3 regions of the Macrococcus bovicus genome follow, and region 3 is predicted to be linked to each of the others. Evidence: a T-box and tRNA genes for the amino acid it is inferred to sense, from the RefSeq annotation. Region 3 holds a T-box; the other regions hold tRNA genes.
What was found. A T-box is a leader RNA that pairs with one kind of tRNA and senses whether it is charged. The one in region 3 lies ahead of QSV55_RS07050 (valine--tRNA ligase), so its partner is inferred to be a tRNA-Val.
Positions count from the first base shown of each region.

Region 1: it has a tRNA-Val gene. The T-box ahead of QSV55_RS07050 (valine--tRNA ligase) is inferred to sense a tRNA for this amino acid. The anticodon was not compared.
Region 2: it has a tRNA-Val gene. The T-box ahead of QSV55_RS07050 (valine--tRNA ligase) is inferred to sense a tRNA for this amino acid. The anticodon was not compared.

Region 1 covers NZ_CP128470.1:355,735-362,034, forward strand. Annotated here, with positions in the region: rRNA gene QSV55_RS02285 (23S ribosomal RNA) at 1-2,033, shown strand, start outside; rRNA gene rrf (5S ribosomal RNA) at 2,114-2,228, shown strand; tRNA gene QSV55_RS02295 (tRNA-Asn) at 2,243-2,317, shown strand; tRNA gene QSV55_RS02300 (tRNA-Glu) at 2,318-2,389, shown strand; tRNA gene QSV55_RS02305 (tRNA-Val) at 2,393-2,468, shown strand; tRNA gene QSV55_RS02310 (tRNA-Tyr) at 2,499-2,582, shown strand; tRNA gene QSV55_RS02315 (tRNA-Gln) at 2,587-2,661, shown strand; tRNA gene QSV55_RS02320 (tRNA-Lys) at 2,665-2,737, shown strand; gene rocF (arginase) at 2,902-3,807, shown strand; gene QSV55_RS02330 (ArsR/SmtB family transcription factor) at 3,831-4,277, opposite strand; gene QSV55_RS02335 (helix-turn-helix domain-containing protein) at 4,464-5,732, shown strand; gene cdaA (diadenylate cyclase CdaA) at 5,764-6,300, shown strand, end outside.
Region 2 covers NZ_CP128470.1:1,997,214-2,003,513, forward strand. Annotated here, with positions in the region: rRNA gene QSV55_RS10875 (16S ribosomal RNA) at 1-1,232, opposite strand, end outside; tRNA gene QSV55_RS10880 (tRNA-Ala) at 1,396-1,471, opposite strand; tRNA gene QSV55_RS10885 (tRNA-Pro) at 1,486-1,559, opposite strand; tRNA gene QSV55_RS10890 (tRNA-Arg) at 1,570-1,646, opposite strand; tRNA gene QSV55_RS10895 (tRNA-Leu) at 1,659-1,747, opposite strand; tRNA gene QSV55_RS10900 (tRNA-Gly) at 1,780-1,854, opposite strand; tRNA gene QSV55_RS10905 (tRNA-Lys) at 1,866-1,941, opposite strand; tRNA gene QSV55_RS10910 (tRNA-Thr) at 1,947-2,022, opposite strand; tRNA gene QSV55_RS10915 (tRNA-Val) at 2,033-2,108, opposite strand; rRNA gene rrf (5S ribosomal RNA) at 2,120-2,234, opposite strand; gene lysS (lysine--tRNA ligase) at 2,450-3,937, opposite strand; gene dusB (tRNA dihydrouridine synthase DusB) at 3,937-4,938, opposite strand; gene folK (2-amino-4-hydroxy-6-hydroxymethyldihydropteridine diphosphokinase) at 4,940-5,419, opposite strand; gene folB (dihydroneopterin aldolase) at 5,424-5,783, opposite strand; gene folP (dihydropteroate synthase) at 5,773-6,300, opposite strand, start outside.
Region 3 covers NZ_CP128470.1:1,292,929-1,299,228, reverse strand. Annotated here, with positions in the region: gene QSV55_RS07075 (uroporphyrinogen-III synthase) at 1-74, shown strand, start outside; gene hemB (porphobilinogen synthase) at 64-1,044, shown strand; gene hemL (glutamate-1-semialdehyde 2,1-aminomutase) at 1,044-2,318, shown strand; gene QSV55_RS07060 (hypothetical protein) at 2,462-2,887, shown strand; gene QSV55_RS07055 (AbrB family transcriptional regulator) at 3,149-4,180, shown strand; T-box leader at 4,204-4,406, shown strand; gene QSV55_RS07050 (valine--tRNA ligase) at 4,451-6,300, shown strand, end outside.

The DNA.
Region 1 (6,300 bases), 940 kb from region 3:
ATGATGATTACTGGAGGTAGAGCACTGTTTGGACTAGGGGCCCCCCTCGGGTTACCGAATTCAGACAAACTCCGAATGCCAGATAATTTAGTGCGGGAGTCAGACTGCGGGTGATAAGGTCCGTAGTCGAGAGGGAAACAGCCCAGACCACCAGCTAAGGTCCCAAAATATATGTTAAGTGGAAAAGGATGTGGCGTTGCCCAGACAACTAGGATGTTGGCTTAGAAGCAGCCATCATTTAAAGAGTGCGTAATAGCTCACTAGTCGAGTGACGCTGCGCCGAAAATGTACCGGGGCTAAACATATTACCGAAGCTGTGGATTGTCCTTAGGACAATGGTAGGAGAGCGTTCCAAGGGCGTCGAAGCATGACCGTAAGGACATGTGGAGCGCTTGGAAGTGAGAATGCCGGAGTGAGTAGCGAAAGACGGGTGAGAATCCCGTCCACCGATTGACTAAGGTTTCCAGAGGAAGGCTCGTCCGCTCTGGGTTAGTCGGGACCTAAGCCGAGGCCGACAGGCGTAGGCGATGGATAACAGGTAGATATTCCTGTACCACCTGAGATTGTTTGAACGATGGGGGGACGCAGAAGGATAGGCGATCGTACTGTTGGTTATGTACGTGCAAGCATTGAGACTGAGTATCAGGCAAATCCGGTACTCTTAAGGTCAGGATGTGATGCGGAGCGAAATTAAGTAGCGAAGTCGTCGATTTCACACTGCCAAGAAAAGCCTCTAGTTAGAGATCAGGTGCCCGTACCGCAAACCGACACAGGTAGTCAAGATGAGAATTCTAAGGTGAGCGAGCGAACTCTCGTTAAGGAACTCGGCAAAATGACCCCGTAACTTCGGGAGAAGGGGTGCTTTTTAGGGTGCAAGCCCTGAAGAGCCGCAGTGAATAGGCCCAAGCGACTGTTTATCAAAAACACAGGTCTCTGCAAAACCGTAAGGTGACGTATAGGGGCTGACGCCTGCCCGGTGCTGGAAGGTTAAAAGGAGTGGTTAGCATCTGCGAAGCTACGAATTGAAGCCCCAGTAAACGGCGGCCGTAACTATAACGGTCCTAAGGTAGCGAAATTCCTTGTCGGGTAAGTTCCGACCCGCACGAAAGGCGTAACGATTTGGGCACTGTCTCAACGAGAGACTCGGTGAAATCATAGTACCTGTGAAGATGCAGGTTACCCGCGACAGGACGGAAAGACCCCGTGGAGCTTTACTGCAGCCTGATATTGAAATTCGGCACAGCTTGTACAGGATAGGTAGGAGCCTTTGAAGCGTGAGCGTCAGCTTACGTGGAGGCGCTGGTGGGATACTACCCTGGCTGTGTTGACTTTCTAACCCGCGCCACTTATCGTGGCGGGAGACAGTGTCAGGCGGGCAGTTTGACTGGGGCGGTCGCCTCCTAAAGAGTAACGGAGGCGCTCAAAGGTTCCCTCAGAATGGTTGGAAATCATTCGCAGAGTGTAAAGGCACAAGGGAGCTTGACTGCGAGACCTACAAGTCGAGCAGGGTCGAAAGACGGACTTAGTGATCCGGTGGTTCCGCATGGAAGGGCCATCGCTCAACGGATAAAAGCTACCCCGGGGATAACAGGCTTATCTCCCCCAAGAGTTCACATCGACGGGGAGGTTTGGCACCTCGATGTCGGCTCATCGCATCCTGGGGCTGTAGTCGGTCCCAAGGGTTGGGCTGTTCGCCCATTAAAGCGGTACGCGAGCTGGGTTCAGAACGTCGTGAGACAGTTCGGTCCCTATCCGTCGTGGGCGTAGGAAATTTGAGAGGAGCTGTCCTTAGTACGAGAGGACCGGGATGGACATACCTCTGGTGTACCAGTTGTCGCGCCAGCGGCATAGCTGGGTAGCTATGTATGGACGGGATAAGTGCTGAAAGCATCTAAGCATGAAGCCCCCCTCAAGATGAGATTTCCCAACTTCGGTTATAAGATCCCTCAAAGATGATGAGGTCAATAGGTTCGAGGTGGAAGCGCAGTAATGTGTGGAGCTGACGAATACTAATCGATCGAAGACTTAATCAATTATCAGATTTTTTGGCCGGCTTTGCCTGGTTTCTTCTTCCTTGCTTATCTAGTTTTGAGAGTACAATATTCTCACCCTGTCTGGTGATGATGGCAGAGAGGTCACACCTGTTCCCATACCGAACACAGAAGTTAAGCTCTCTAGCGCCGATGGTAGTTGGACTTACGTTCCGCGAGAGTAGGACGTTGCCGGGCAGTTTTTTTATTTATCCACAGTAGCTCAGTGGTAGAGCTATCGGCTGTTAACCGATCGGTCGTAGGTTCGAGTCCTACCTGTGGAGCCAGGCCCCTTGGTCAAGCGGTTAAGACACCGCCCTTTCACGGCGGTAACACGGGTTCGAATCCCGTAGGGGTCATTTGGAGGATTAGCTCAGCTGGGAGAGCATCTGCCTTACAAGCAGAGGGTCGGCGGTTCGATCCCGTCATCCTCCACCATTTTAAAATTCATCCTTATATATATAAGCTGGAGGGGTAGCGAAGTGGCTAAACGCGGCGGACTGTAAATCCGCTCCTTCGGGTTCGGCAGTTCGAATCTGCCCCCCTCCACCATTATTGGGGTATAGCCAAGCGGTAAGGCAACGGACTTTGACTCCGTCACTCGTTGGTTCGAATCCAGCTACCCCAGCCATTAGAGCCATTAGCTCAGTTGGTAGAGCATTTGACTTTTAATCAAAGGGTCAGAGGTTCGAATCCTCTATGGCTCATCTTAAACCATATCCTTAGGGATATGGTTTTTTTTATATGGTAAATCAGATATATACTATATGGTAAAATATTGAATTTTATACATGGTTGCATATTATAAGTCTCTCGTTTAAAATGAAGTTATGAGAACGTTTTCTTAAACTTGTTTAAAGGGGATACTATAATGAACAAAACAATTGAAATTATTGGGGCACCAAATGCATTTGGCCAGCGTAAATTAGGGGTGAATCTAGGACCAGATGCGATGCGATATGCAGATTTAGTGTCTAGACTTGAGAACTTAGGTCTTGACGTCAATGATAAAGGAAACGTGCCAAGTCCGGCGATAGATATGAATAAATATCGCGGAGAGCAAGACGGTGGACTCCGTAATCTTCCTGAAGTAGTAGAATTCTGTGAAACACTTTGCCATGAAGTCGATGAGACAATAGCAGCTGGAAAGTACCCACTTGTTATTGGTGGCGATCATTCGATTGCTATGGGAACCATTTCTGGTGTTAAAAAGCATTACAATAATTTAGGCGTCATCTGGTATGATGCGCACGGCGACTTAAACGTTGCAGATTCATCGCCGTCCGGTAATATTCACGGCATGCCTTTAAGAGCGCTTATCGGTGATGGTCATCCGGACCTCGTCAATATCGGTGGCTATAAGAACAAAGTAAAAATAGAGAATATTGTCCTGATTGGTATGCGTGACTTAGATGAAGGGGAAAAAGCTTATATCAAGGAAGTCGGAATCAAGACATATACGATGTCAGATATCGACAGAATAGGTATGGGACAAGTTATTGAAGAGACGCTTGAATATCTTAAGGATACGGACGGCATTCATCTATCACTCGATGTAGATGCTCTGGATCCAGTGGAGACACCGGGAACGGGAACAACAGTACCGGGCGGTATTTCTTACCGCGAAAGTCATTTAGCGCTTGAGATGCTCCATGACTCACAACGCGTGACATCAATGGAAATCGTTGAAGTGAATCCACTGATTGATATTCATAACAAGACAGCGAACCAAGCAGTAGAATTACTCGTGACTTTCTTCGGAGATAAATTATTATAGAAAAAGAGCAGCTTCGGCTGCTCTTATTTTTTAACTGTTTCGATATGGATTTCATATTGTGTATCCCCAGATTTAGATGATGCTTTTTTCAGGAATTTCTTTAAATCTTTTTTCAGCTGTGGCAGTTCTTTTTCGTCAATCTGCACTTTCAGCTCTTTTCCCGATTTTTCCTGCTGGTCATCTGGGTGAAATTGCAGCAGATGATCCGCAGGAATAAAGGCTTTGGCCGTGGGGGCATAGAATTTCTGGATGATACTAATTTTCTGTTCAGTCTTAACAATTTCAATAAAGCCGTATTTCTCCATCTCTCTTAGATGATAGTGAATCTTTGCACGTGGAATCTCCAGTTCATCAGCAAGCTGCTGGCCGGTCTTTGAAGTATCATAGAGACATTCCAGTAACTTGATGCGGAATGGATCACTGATACATTTAAGCTGTGCCAGGTTGTCAATCAGTAAAAAATCCTGCATGAGAAGCTCCTTTATATACATTGATGACTTAATTATTAACTTGAATAAGCGCGATGTCAACTTTCTACACGAATAGATATATTTATCCCTACATACGTTAACTTAAAATTAGCAAAAAAATAGTAACTAAGATTATTATTTTTTTTTGTTAATTATTGTATAATAAATCTAAAAGGAGTATATAGAATGGTTGGACAACGAGTAAAGGAATTAAGAAATGCAGCTAATATGACTCAACAGGAACTGGCAGAAGGTATTATTTCAAGAACTTATTTAAGCTTAATCGAGAAAAATGCTGTCCATCCCTCCACTAATGTGCTGAAGAAATTAAGTGTTAAATTAAACTGTACGCTTGATGACTTCACCACCACTGCATCAGAAAGAAACTTGAGTCTTCTGGATATTAAGAAAGAAATAAAATGGGCTGAGAATAATGTGAAATCAGAGGATTTTTCTCGCCTGGAGGACTTTATCGCGAAAGACTATCAGACACTGGAAAGTATTACTGAATACGAGCGGGGAGATACTTACTGGATAAGAGCGAGCTATTTCTTCAGTAAAGAAGATTTTGTATCTGCAAGAGAAGAAGTGAATAAAGCCATCAAAATTGTAGAAGGCATGAAAGAGGTCAATCTCTACTTGCGTTGTCTTATACTGCTCGCCCGTATCGAATTCGAGGAATATCATACAGATGAAGCAATCAAACAGCTCACGAAAGCGAATAACGTCACTATTTATGAGAACATCTCTAATACGACTCGTGTCACTATACTGGCACTATTGGGTGAATACTATCGTCTCATGGGTGAAAATCTGGTATCTATCAACTTCAATAAAGATGCCCTTGCGCTGAACAAAAAATTGAATACGCATCACAAAGGATGCAGTATAGAGAACTCACTATTCAAAGCTAAATATGGGATCAAAAACTATGAATTAGCAGAAAAGCATATCCGACGTGCTATCAAATATGCTGAACTGGAAGATGATCCGATGCAAGAAGCGGGTATAACCACTAATCTGGCAATCTTAATGATTAAAACGAAGAAGTATCAAGAAGCTTATAATGAGCTGAAAAAGGCCCTTAAGATTATTGAAGATAATAAAGTTGACCATCCATTTGTACTGACTATTAAATTACGCTACGCCCAGGCTATGGCTCATCTCGGTCAAGTGAAAGAAGCGAAGAAACTTGTCCAGGAGTCTCTTGCAGAAGATTCAGCTGGCTTTGTTTTCGAAATCATGGGTGATATCTGTGTGATGGAAGGCTATTTGGACACTGCCATTGAATACTTGCATAAGTCAGTGGAAGCAAAGGAAGAACCGTTATTCAAAACAAGACTTTATCCGAAGCTTGCTGACTTATATCGTAAAGTCGGAAAAATTGATAAATCATTAGAATATTACGAAAAAAGCGTGCACTTCTATGATGAACTCGTTACTGACATGATATAATGAGGGAGAGTCACAGCATGGAGGAGATGCAATGTACTTTTTAGATTCATTGGGCAATTTAAATGCCGCTAAAGTCATTATCAGCATCCTCGATTTGTTAATTGTCTGGTATGTTCTCTATTTAATCATCAATGCGATTAAAGGCACGAAAGCAATACAGTTGCTAAAAGGGATATTCTTCATTTTAATCGGTAAATATGTCAGTCTATTGCTCGGTTTAACGACAACCACTCGATTATTTGATTTTGTACTTGAATGGGGGTTTCTCGCTGTTATTGTCATATTCCAACCGGAACTTCGAAGAGCACTGGAGCAGTTAGGACGAGGAAGTCTGTTTAAAAGAAGTTCAACTCAGAACATCAATCAAAAAAAATTAACAGAAGATATGGTGAAGTCAGTACAGTATATGGCTAAAAGACGTATCGGTGCGCTGATCGTCATCGAGAAGACAACGGGACTCCAGGATTATATTGAGACCGGTATACCGATATATGCCAATATTTCATCAGAGCTTCTCATCAATATTTTTATTCCGAATACACCTTTACATGACGGTGCCATGATCATT
Region 2 (6,300 bases), 700 kb from region 3:
GCCCAAATCATAAGGGGCATGATGATTTGACGTCATCCCCACCTTCCTCCGGTTTGTCACCGGCAGTCTCTCTAGAGTGCCCAACTGAATGATGGCAACTAAAGATAAGGGTTGCGCTCGTTGCGGGACTTAACCCAACATCTCACGACACGAGCTGACGACAACCATGCACCACCTGTCACTCTGTCCCCCGAAGGGGAACGCTCTGTCTCCAGAGTTGTCAGAGGATGTCAAGATTTGGTAAGGTTCTTCGCGTTGCTTCGAATTAAACCACATGCTCCACCGCTTGTGCGGGTCCCCGTCAATTCCTTTGAGTTTCAGTCTTGCGACCGTACTCCCCAGGCGGAGTGCTTAATGCGTTAGCTGCAGCACTGAGGGGCGGAAACCCCCCAACACTTAGCACTCATCGTTTACGGCGTGGACTACCAGGGTATCTAATCCTGTTTGATCCCCACGCTTTCGCACCTCAGCGTCAGTTACAGACCAGAGAGCCGCCTTCGCCACTGGTGTTCCTCCATATCTCTGCGCATTTCACCGCTACACATGGAATTCCACTCTCCTCTTCTGCACTCAAGTCTCCCAGTTTCCAATGACCCTCCCCGGTTGAGCCGGGGGCTTTCACATCAGACTTAAGAAACCGCCTACGCGCGCTTTACGCCCAATAATTCCGGATAACGCTTGCCACCTACGTATTACCGCGGCTGCTGGCACGTAGTTAGCCGTGGCTTTCTGGTAAGGTACCGTCAAGGTACGTTCAGTTACTAACGTACTTGTTCTTCCCTTACAACAGAGTTTTACGATCCGAAGACCTTCTTCACTCACGCGGCGTTGCTCCGTCAGACTTTCGTCCATTGCGGAAGATTCCCTACTGCTGCCTCCCGTAGGAGTCTGGGCCGTGTCTCAGTCCCAGTGTGGCCGATCACCCTCTCAGGTCGGCTACGCATCGTCGCCTTGGTGAGCCGTTACCTCACCAACTAGCTAATGCGCCGCGGGTCCATCTGTAAGTGACAGCAAAACCGTCTTTCACTATTCCACCATGAGGTGGAAAATATTATCCGGTATTAGCTCCGGTTTCCCGAAGTTATCCCAGTCTTACAGGTAGGTTACCCACGTGTTACTCACCCGTCCGCCGCTGACTTCAGAGGTGCAAGCACCTCGTCTGTCCGCTCGACTTGCATGTATTAGGCACGCCGCCAGCGTTCATCCTGAGCCAGGATCAAACTCTCCATAAAAGTGTTTGATAAAGCTCTCTGATTGGTTAAGCCAATCACTCTTTAACATTGTACAAACTCGGCTACGCGAGTTTGCAAATGCGACTAGCGATTAAAATCGCAGTCTTATTTGGAATTAACGTTGACATATTGTCATTCAGTTTTCAATGTTCATTTAAATAAATGGTGGAGACTAGCGGGATCGAACCGCTGACCTCCTGCGTGCAAAGCAGGCGCTCTCCCAGCTGAGCTAAGCCCCCATATATTTAGTAAGTCGGGAAGACAGGATTCGAACCTGCGACCCCTTGGTCCCAAACCAAGTGCTCTACCAAGCTGAGCTACTTCCCGTAGCTATAAATGGCGCGCCCGAGAGGAGTCGAACCCCTAACCTTTTGATCCGTAGTCAAACGCTCTATCCAATTGAGCTACGGGCGCTGAATATTTGAATGGTGCCGAGGACCGGAATCGAACCGGTACGGTAATCACTTACCGCAGGATTTTAAGTCCTGTGCGTCTGCCAGTTCCGCCACCCCGGCAATTTATATGAATGGATTGTTGTAAGAAATAATGGAGCGGAAGACGGGATTCGAACCCGCGACCCCAACCTTGGCAAGGTTGTATTCTACCACTGAACTACTTCCGCAAAATCATGAATGGTGAGCCATAGAGGATTCGAACCTCTGACCCTTTGATTAAAAGTCAAATGCTCTACCAACTGAGCTAATGGCTCTAACATGGTGCCGGAAAAAGGACTTGAACCCTCAACCTACTGATTACAAGTCAGTTGCTCTACCAGTTGAGCTATTCCGGCATAATAGAAATGGTGGAGGATGACGGGATCGAACCGCCGACCCTCTGCTTGTAAGGCAGATGCTCTCCCAGCTGAGCTAATCCTCCAGATGAATCCTGTCCGGCAACGTCCTACTCTCGCGGAACGTAAGTCCAACTACCATCGGCGCTAGAGAGCTTAACTTCTGTGTTCGGTATGGGAACAGGTGTGACCTCTCTGCCATCGTCACCAGGCAAAATTCAGTACTTAATGAATTATACTTGCTTTTTCTCACTAAATCAACAGTAAATTTTACACCGTTTTAACAAAATTAATTTTGTCTTTACAAGCTTTAATTTCCTGTCTCAAGCGACTTTTTTATATTACATAATTTCAAAACTAAAGTCAACACATTCTTCTACTTTTTTCAAAAAAAATACTGCCGCAGATGCGGCAGTGATGAAATAGACTATTTCTGTCTCATGTAAGGGAACAGCAGGACGTCACGGATAGACGCTGAGTCTGTAAGCAGCATGACTAAACGATCGATGCCGATGCCCAGTCCACCTGTAGGCGGCATGCCGTATTCAAGTGCCTCAATGAAATCGTGATCCATTTCATGTGCTTCGTCGTTACCTTCTTCTTTCTCCACCATCTGAGCTTCAAAACGCTGACGTTGATCAACAGGGTCATTAAGCTCTGTAAAGGCGTTGGCATGCTCACGACGTACAATGAACAGCTCGAAACGATCCGTAAAGCGTTTATCTTCTTTGTTCTGTTTTGCGAGTGGCGAGATTTCTACAGGATGACCATAAATGAAGGTAGGCTGAACCAGTTCCTCTTCTACTTTCTGCTCGAAGAACTCATTCAGAATATGACCATATTTCATGTTCGGCTTCACTTCAATGCCATGCTCTTTCGCTAATTGATGTGCTTCTTCATCAGATTTCACCTCATAGAAGTCGACACCTGTATATTCTTTAACCGCATCCACCATATGCCATCTCCGCCATTTCGGTGCAAGGTTGATTTCCTCTCCACCGTAAGAAACAGTCGTTGAACCTGTCACTTTCTCTGCAAGATAAGCGATCAGTTCTTCTGTCAGGTCCATGATGTCATTGTAATCGGCATATGCTTCATATAGTTCGATCATTGTGAACTCTGGATTATGACGAGTAGAGACCCCTTCATTACGGAAAACACGACCGATTTCATAGACTTTCTCCAGTCCACCGACAATCAGGCGCTTCAGATGGAGCTCAATTGCAATACGCATATAAAGCGTCATATCTAAGGCATTATGGTGCGTCACGAAAGGCCGTGCGGCTGCTCCACCGGCGATGGCATGCATCATCGGTGTCTCCACTTCGAGGAAGCCTTTCTGATTCAGATAATTACGCATCTCTTGTATGATACGACTGCGTGTAATGAATGTCTGGGTAGATTCGTCGCTTGTAATTAAGTCCAGATAACGTTGACGATAACGTTGTTCCACATCCTGCAGGCCATGGAATTTATCCGGCAGTGGACGCAAAGCCTTAGACAGCATCGTGAAGTTTTGTGCTTTAACAGACAGTTCGCCTGTATTCGTTTTGAACATAACTCCTTCGATTCCGACAATATCTCCTAAGTCTGCGTTGTTCCACAGTTCAAACTGCTCATCTCCTACTGCATCCTTACGGACATAAATCTGAATCTGGCCCGAGAGATCTTTAATATGCGCGAATCCCGCTTTACCTTTACCACGCTTAGTCATGATACGACCGGCAATCGCTACTTTTGATTCTTCTTCTTTGTCATGGAGCTCCTCTTTTGAGAATGCATCCCATGCTTCAGTCAGACTGACCGCATTTCCTGTCCGTTCAAATTTCTGTCCGAATGGATCAATACCTAAATCCATGAGATCCTGCATTTTCTGGCGACGCACCAGCATCTGGTCGTTTAATTCTTCAGTCATTATGACACTCCTTCTGCTACTTTAGTTTCTTCTAGCACTTGTTGTTCGAATGTTCTTAGTATATCAACTAATTCATCGCGTGTCTCGGCCGCGTTAATCAGTTTACGCGCTTTACCGTTGCCTTTAATTCCTTTTAAATACCAGGATGCATGTTTACGCATCTCCATCACAGCAACTTTCTCACCTTTCAGGTGGATCAGACGGTCTAGATGCAGCACAGCAACATCCATCTTCTCCGAGATAGAAGGTTCTGGTTTCAATTCACCTGTTTCGAGATAATGGACCGTCCGGTAGATCATCCACGGATTACCTAACGCTTCACGCCCGATCATCACTGCATCCACCCCTGTCTCCTCCAGCATCTGCTTGGCTTTTTCAGGTGATGTGACATCCCCGTTGCCAATGACAGGAATCGATACCGCTTCCTTAACCTGCTTGATCACACTCCAGTCCGCATGACCTTCATACATCTGAACGCGGGTGCGGCCATGGACCGCTATTGCTGCCGCTCCAGCTTTTTCTATCATTTTAGCATTTTCAACCGCATAGATATGGTCATCATCCCAGCCGATCCGCATCTTCACTGTCACCGGTTTATTGACGGCCTCTACGACAGCTGAAACCATCTCATAGATTTTAGGCGGATCCAGTAACCAGCGTGCACCAGCCTCACACTTGATGATCTTGGAGACAGGACAGCCCATGTTGATGTCAATGATATCTGCTGTCGTATTCTGGTCCACATATTTCGCCGCTTCTACCAGGGTTTCCTTCTCGCCCCCAAAGATCTGCAGCGATAACGGGCGTTCATTCTCATCGATGTAGAGCATTTTCATCGTCTTCTCGTTATTGAATAGAATCGCTTTATCGCTGACCATTTCCGCACAGACAAGTCCTGCACCGAATTCTTTCACTGTCAGGCGGAATGCCGCATTACAGACACCCGCCATCGGAGCGAGCACCACTTTATTATTAATTTCTATATCGCCTATTTTCCACATATTATAGCCTCACTTCTGTTTTCCTTACTTCTTTATCTTCCTGGACAAGTTCTTTAATTAGTTTTTTTGTTTTAGGATGGACCGCTTCCGGTGCTATCTCTGCCAAGGGAATCAGCACGAAACTCCGTTCCAGCATATAAGGGTGCGGAACTTTCAAGTCTTCTGTCTCAATGATATCGTCATCAATCATCAGAATATCCAGATCAATCGTTCGCGGCCCCCAGTGTATTTTTCTTACACGGTTCAGCTGCCTCTCGATTGATTGACACATCCCCAGCACTTCCTCCGGCGTCTGGTCACTTTCCAGTTCTACACAAATATTATAAAAATCATCTTGTTCAACCCCACCGACCGGCGCAGTTTCATATACCGATGATACTTTTTTAACCTGTGCTTGTTCGCGGAGCAGACGGACAGCATCAGTCAGCTGTTGTCTCCGGTCTCCGATATTGCTGCCAAGACTCAAGTAAATAGTAGACATTATACTACCTCACACGATGGATTTCAACACCGACTCCGTCATAATGACCTGCAATCGGAGGATTCTGTTTTGTAATCTTAATGGTCGCCTCTTCCAGACGGTCATACTGTCTGAAAAGTGTGCGGACTATTCTTTCTGCGACATGTTCAAGAAGTTTAGAAGGTGTCTGCATTTCTTTTTCAATCAGATGAAATACTTCTCCGTAATTGATGGTGGTCTCAAGATCATCTGTTGCCCCTGCTTCCTGCAGATCGAGGGAAAGAACGGCATCGACAATGAAGATCTGCCCCAGCTTATTCTCTTCATCAAAAACACCATGATAACTATAAAACTTCATCCCATTCAGGAATATCTTATCCATTATAGATACCTCGCAGTCTATCTGTCACTCTGGCAACTTTCTCGTTCATCGCCACATTATGCACGCGGACTGCCTCAACACCCTGCATGATGCCCCATGCTGTTGTCGCTGCGGTTCCTTCATCCCGTTGATGAGCAGGCAGCCCGTCATCCAGCAGCTCTTTCACCATCCGTTTACGGCTCGTAGCGAGCAGCACTTTATAACCCAGGCTGCACAGTTCATCAAGCCGGCGCATCGTTTCGATTTCCTGCTGTCTTGTCTTAGCAAAGCCGATGCCGGGATCAAGCCAGATGTTATCTTCTTTGATACCTGCATCTAATGCCAGATCGACTTGCAGCATTAAATCGTCAATGATCGTTTCCATGATATCATCTGTTTCAACGAGCTGTTCTGCATTATGCATCAGGAAAATACCTGCATCATACTGGGCGACCACATCAAAGATAGCGGGATCATATTTTCCGGCCCACTGATCATTGATAAAATCTGCACCTTCTTTAAGAACCGCTTCTGCGACTTC
Region 3 (6,300 bases):
TGATGCCTGAAGAAGCGACTAAAGAACAGATGATTATCAAAATACTGGAAATGAGGGAACAGAATGAATTTTGACCGACATAGACGTTTAAGAAGTTCAGCAGTGATGCGTGATATGGTGAGAGAGACTACTTTATCCAAGAAAGATCTCATCTATCCGATCTTTGTGATTGAACAGGATAATATCAGAAATGAAGTCCCATCCATGCCTGGTGTCTACCAGCTGAGCTTGAATATGCTGCATGAAGAGCTGAAGACGACGTACGATGCGGGCATCAGAGCAGTGATGTTCTTCGGTATCCCGAATGAAAAGGATGCCTGCGGAACGGGTGCCTTTATCGATGATGGTATCATCCAGAAAGCCACACGATTATCGAAGGAACTTTATCCGGATATGCTCGTACTTGCTGATACGTGTCTCTGTGAGTATACCGATCATGGTCACTGCGGTGTGCTGGACGACCATGGCCATGTCCTCAATGATGAAACGTTGCCGCTGCTTGTCAAGACAGCAGTATCACAGGCGAAAGCAGGAGCAGATATCATTGCACCGAGCAATATGATGGATGGTTTTGTGCAGGCGATTCGGGCGGGGCTCGATGAAGCAGGCTTCTATCATATACCGATCATGAGTTACGGCATCAAATATGCCTCTGCTTTCTATGGCCCGTTCCGTGATGCAGCAGAGAGTACGCCTGGTCAGGGCGACCGTAAAGGTTACCAGATGGATCCGGCCAACCGCTTAGAAGCGATGCGTGAACTGGAAAGTGATCTTGCGGAAGGCTGTGACATGATGATTGTCAAACCGGCCCTCAGTTATCTTGACATCATCCGTGACGTCCGCAACCATTCAAACATACCGGTCGTGGCCTATAATGTCAGCGGGGAATACGCGATGACTAAAGCAGCTGCACTTAACGGCTGGATTGATGAGGAACGTATCGTCATGGAACAGATGATTTCAATGAAGCGCGCGGGCGCAGATATGATCATCACCTATTTCGCAAAAGATATCTGTCATTACTTAGATAAAGGAGCATACTAATGAGATCAGAGCAAGCATTCAAAGAAGCAGTGAAAGTGATGCCGGGTGGCGTCAACAGCCCGGTGCGTGCATTTAAGAGTGTGGATATGGATCCGATATTCATGGACCACGGTAAAGGTTCTAAAATCTATGATATAGACGGCAATGAATATATTGACTATGTACTCAGCTGGGGTCCCCTGATTTTAGGGCATGCGGATGATAAGGTGACAGCAGAACTGTCAAAAGCCATCCAGAAAGGAACGAGTTTCGGCGCGCCGACAGAACTTGAAACGAAGATGGCTGAGCTCGTGATTGAACGTGTGCCGTCAATCGAGATGGTACGGATGGTCTCAAGCGGTACTGAAGCGACGCTCGCGGCCCTCCGTCTAGCGCGTGGCTATACAGGGCGTAACAAGATCCTGAAATTTATCGGTTGCTATCATGGTCATAGCGACAGTTTACTCATTAAAGCAGGTTCAGGTGTGGCGACTCTAGGTCTGCCTGACTCACCGGGCGTGCCTAAAGGGACCGCTGAAAATACCATTACTGTGCATTACAATGACTTAGAAGCGGTTAAGACTGCATTCGAGAAATTCGGCGATGATATTGCCTGTGTGATAGTAGAGCCTGTGGCAGGTAATATGGGCGTGGTGCCGCCGGTAGAAGGTTTTCTCCAAGGACTGCGGGACATCACAAATGAATATGGTTCACTGCTGATCTTTGATGAGGTGATGACAGGCTTCCGGGTAGGCTACAACTGTGCCCAAGGTTACTTCAATGTGACGCCGGATTTAACTTGCTTGGGGAAAGTGATCGGCGGAGGTCTGCCGGTAGGCGCATTTGGCGGACGGAAAGACATCATGGAGCACATCGCGCCGGCAGGTGATATTTATCAGGCCGGGACATTAAGTGGTAATCCGCTCGCGATGACAGGGGGCTATTATACGCTGAGTCAGTTAACGCCAGACAGTTATGCGCATTTCAATCAATTAGGCGATCAGCTGGAAGCAGGACTCACAGAAATATTTGCCAAGCACGGTGTGCCTATTACAATTAACCGCGCAGGCAGTATGATCGGCTACTTCCTGAATGAGGAAAAAGTAACGAATTTTGAAGTTGCATCTAAATCAGACCTTAAATTATTTGCGGCCATGTATAAAGAAATGGCAGCACAGGGCGTCTTCTTACCACCGTCACAATTTGAAGGGATGTTCCTGTCAACCCAGCATACTGCTGAAGATATTGACAAAACGCTAGACGCATTTGATAAAGCGCTAAGTGCCGTCAAATAAGGGTTTTAGCCTACTCTGATTATACGAAATATAAAAATAATCAATATTTTTTGACGATTTATGTTTATAATTCTGCATTCAGGCAATATTATTCATGTAAATAAAATTTACAAAAAAATATAACCTATGTGGAGGTAAGTCAAATGGCTAATAACAACAATAACAGAAACGACAAAGATGTTATCTATGATTCAGAGCGTGATCGTCACGTAACACACACAGTGGACAGCACTACTCATCGTGATGGTGTAGCTGGAGACCGTGTTAAAGAAACAACTACAACTCGTGAAACTCGCCATGTTGCTCACGAAGAACCTAAAAAGAAAAGTCCATGGCCATGGTTAATTCCATTATTACTTCTTCTTTTAGCTATTCCATTCTTATTAAACCTTTGCAACAATGATAAAGATGACAAAAAAGAAGAAAACAAAACAGAAGAAACTACAACTGAAAATGCAACTACTGAAGAAGCGACTACTGAAGAAACAACTACAGAAGAAGCTACAACTGAAGCAAACGCTGGTGGTTTTGACTTAGCTTCAATCATCAACTTTGATTTAGCTGCATAATAACAGTTAACCGTGAACATTGTTCACGGTTTTTTTTGATTTTAAGGATATAAAAATGACAGTTTCTGTAGAGAAACTGTCATTTTACTAGAAGATAAAGTTAAGAATAAGATTGAGAATGATAGTGAGAATAATAGATGCGATGATAGAGAACATGCATCCTGTCGTTCCGCCGAAGTATCTGATCACTTTTTTGCCCTCCCTTTCGTTATAATGAACTATACCCGTTTCTATTGTCTTAAACATAGGAGGTGAGAGGAGTTGTTATTATTAATCATTTTTTTGGCGGTGCTGTTCGGGTTATGCCTGATGATGATACATATGATCCTTCCCTGGCTGTTCGGACCGATGATCGCTGCAGCGACCATCAGCAAAATAAGTGGCAGAACAATCATATGGCCGAAATCGCTGGCAGATTCAGGTCTATTTATTTTAGGGGCGCAGATCGGAACCACTTTTACCTGGCAGGTCCTGACAGATATCCGCAAGGACTTGTTCCATATCATCCTGCTGAATATCCTCATCATTGGTGCAGCTATTCTGCTGTCGTTCATCTACAGAAAAATGACGCGCTGCAGCTATGAGACAGCATTGCTCAGTGCTGTGCCCGGGGCGCTGAGTCAGATGATCGTCATGGCCGAGGAGAATAAACGGGCGGATCTTCTTGCCGTTACCTTGTCACAGACCTCGCGTCTGTTGTTTGTAGTGATGATTGTCCCGTTTATTGCATCGTTCGGCAGAGGCGGAAATACAGGAGGCGTGATGCACAGTGACGCCATTTTTCAGGTGCTGTCCTTTGACCGCCTTTTATTCATCATCAGTTTGACGGGTTTATTCTTTCTGCTGCTCCGGCGTATTCATTTTCCGGTTCCCCAGCTGCTGGCGCCCATCTTTATCGTTTCAGGATGGAATATAGCGACAGGGGTCAGTTTTTCCATCCCTTATGTCTGGATTGCAGCCGCTCAGCTGTTATTTGGGGTCCGCATCGGCCTGCAGCTGGTGGAGTTATCCAGCAGTCTGTCGCTGAGACTCTTTTTCGGTATCGCTGTCCAGAACATCCTGCTGATCTTAGTGACCTTCATCGCTGCTGTAATGATGACGGGTCATCCCTTTAACGATGTCTTTTTAAGTCTGGCACCAGGCGGTATGGCTCAGATTATTATCGTTGCACTGGAGACAGGCGGCAATATTGCCATGATATCCAGCTATCATATCTTCCGTATTTTCTTTATTCTTCTGATCGTTGCACCCTTGATGCAGGTTATGCTGAAGCGATTTGACAAGACAATTTAAATCCGCTAATATGAGATTATTCAATAAGGTTTCGGGAAGAGTAGGTCCGTGATGACTGGAAAGAGAGCATAGGGTTGGTGAAACTATGCAGCATCTAAGACTGAAGGTAGCCCGCATATGGTCTTATACTGAACGCGAGTAGGTATAAGCGTGTACGAGCGTTAATCGTTTGAGTGCAGCTGCGGCTGAATTTAGGTGGTACCACGAGATTATTCCCGTCCTATTCTTATAGGACGGTTTTTTTATTGAGTAAAATTAATTACTGGAGGTATTTTGATGGATACTAAATATAATCCCAAGTTAGTGGAAGAAGGACGCTACCAAAAGTGGCTGGATGCAGAACTGTTCAAGGCAGAAGATAATGATGACAAGCAACCCTTTACGATTGTGATTCCGCCGCCGAACGTCACAGGCAAGCTGCATATCGGTCATGCATGGGATACGACTTTACAGGATATCATCACACGTATGAAGCGTATGCAAGGCTACAATACACTTTACCTGCCTGGGATGGACCATGCAGGGATCGCGACACAGGCAAAAGTAGAGGCGAAGTTAAGAGAAGAAGGCATCAGCCGACACGATATCGGCCGTGCGAAATTCCTGGAACATACGATGGCATGGAAAGAGGAATATGCGGAGACTATCCGTTCTCAATGGGCGAAGATGGGACTCGGCTTAGACTATTCACGTGAGCGGTTCACACTGGACGAAGGCTTAAGCGACGCCGTCAAACGAGTCTTTGTCGATATGTACAACAAAGGTCTGATCTACCGCGGCGAACGTATCATCAACTGGGACCCTGCAGCACGTACAGCGCTCAGTGATATCGAGGTCGTGCACGAAGAAGTTGAAGGTGCGTTCTACCATATGAACTATCCGCTGACAGATGGTTCAGGCGTCATTGAGATTGCGACTACACGGCCGGAGACGATGCTCGGGGATACAGCGGTCGTCGTTCATCCGGAAGACGAACGCTACAAGGAGATGATCGGCAAGACAGTCCTGCTGCCTATTTTAGAACGTGAGATTCCGATCATCGGTGATGACTACGTTGAAATGGACTTCGGTACGGGTGCGATGAAAGTAACACCTGCCCATGACCCGAATGACTTTGAAATCGGGAACCGTCATGATCTGCCGCGTATCAACGTTATGAACGAAGACGGTACGATGAATGACAAGGCAGGTAAATATGCGGGTCTTGACCGCTTTGACTGCCGGAAGCAGCTCGTTAAGGACCTTGAAGACAGTGGCATTTTAGTTAAAATTGAAAAACACGTCCATCAGGTCGGTCACTCAGAACGGAGTGGTGCAGTCGTTGAGCCTTATCTGTCCACACAGTGGTTCGTTAAGATGGCCCCTCTCGCTGAACAGGCCCTTAACAACCAGGAGACAGATGACCGCATTGATTTTGTGCCGCCACGCTTTGAGAATACCTTTAACCGCTGGATGGAAGGCATCCATGACTGGTGTATCTCCCGTCAGCTGTGGTGGGGGCATCAGATTCCTGCCTGGTACCATAAGGAAACAGGTGAAGTATACGTCGGTGAGACAGCACCTGAAGACAGCGAGAACTGGGTCCAGGACGAAGATGTACTCGACACCTGGTTCTCAAGTGCACTCTGGCCGTTCTCAACGCTCGGCTGGCCGGATACAGATGCCGCAGATTTCAAGCGTTTCTATCCGACCAATGTGCTGGTCACAGGCTATGACATCATCTTCTTCTGGGTGGCGCGAATGATCTTCCAGGGACTTGAATTTACAGACCGTCGTCCATTCAATGAAGTGCTGATTCACGGCTTAGTACGTGCTGAAGACGGCCGCAAGATGAGTAAATCACTTGGCAACGGTGTAGATCCGATGGATGTCATCGATGAGTACGGTGCCGATGCGCTGCGCTATTTCCTTGCGACCGGTTCAACACCAGGTCAGGATTTACGTTATTCCACAGAGAAAGTAGAAGCCAACTGGAACTTTATCAATAAAATCTGGAATGCCTCTCGCTTCAGTCTCATGAATATCGGTGACGACTTCACAGTAGAGGATATTCATCTGGACGGTAAGAAATCAGTAGCGGATAAATGGATTCTGACGCGCCTGAATGAAACAATCGAAGA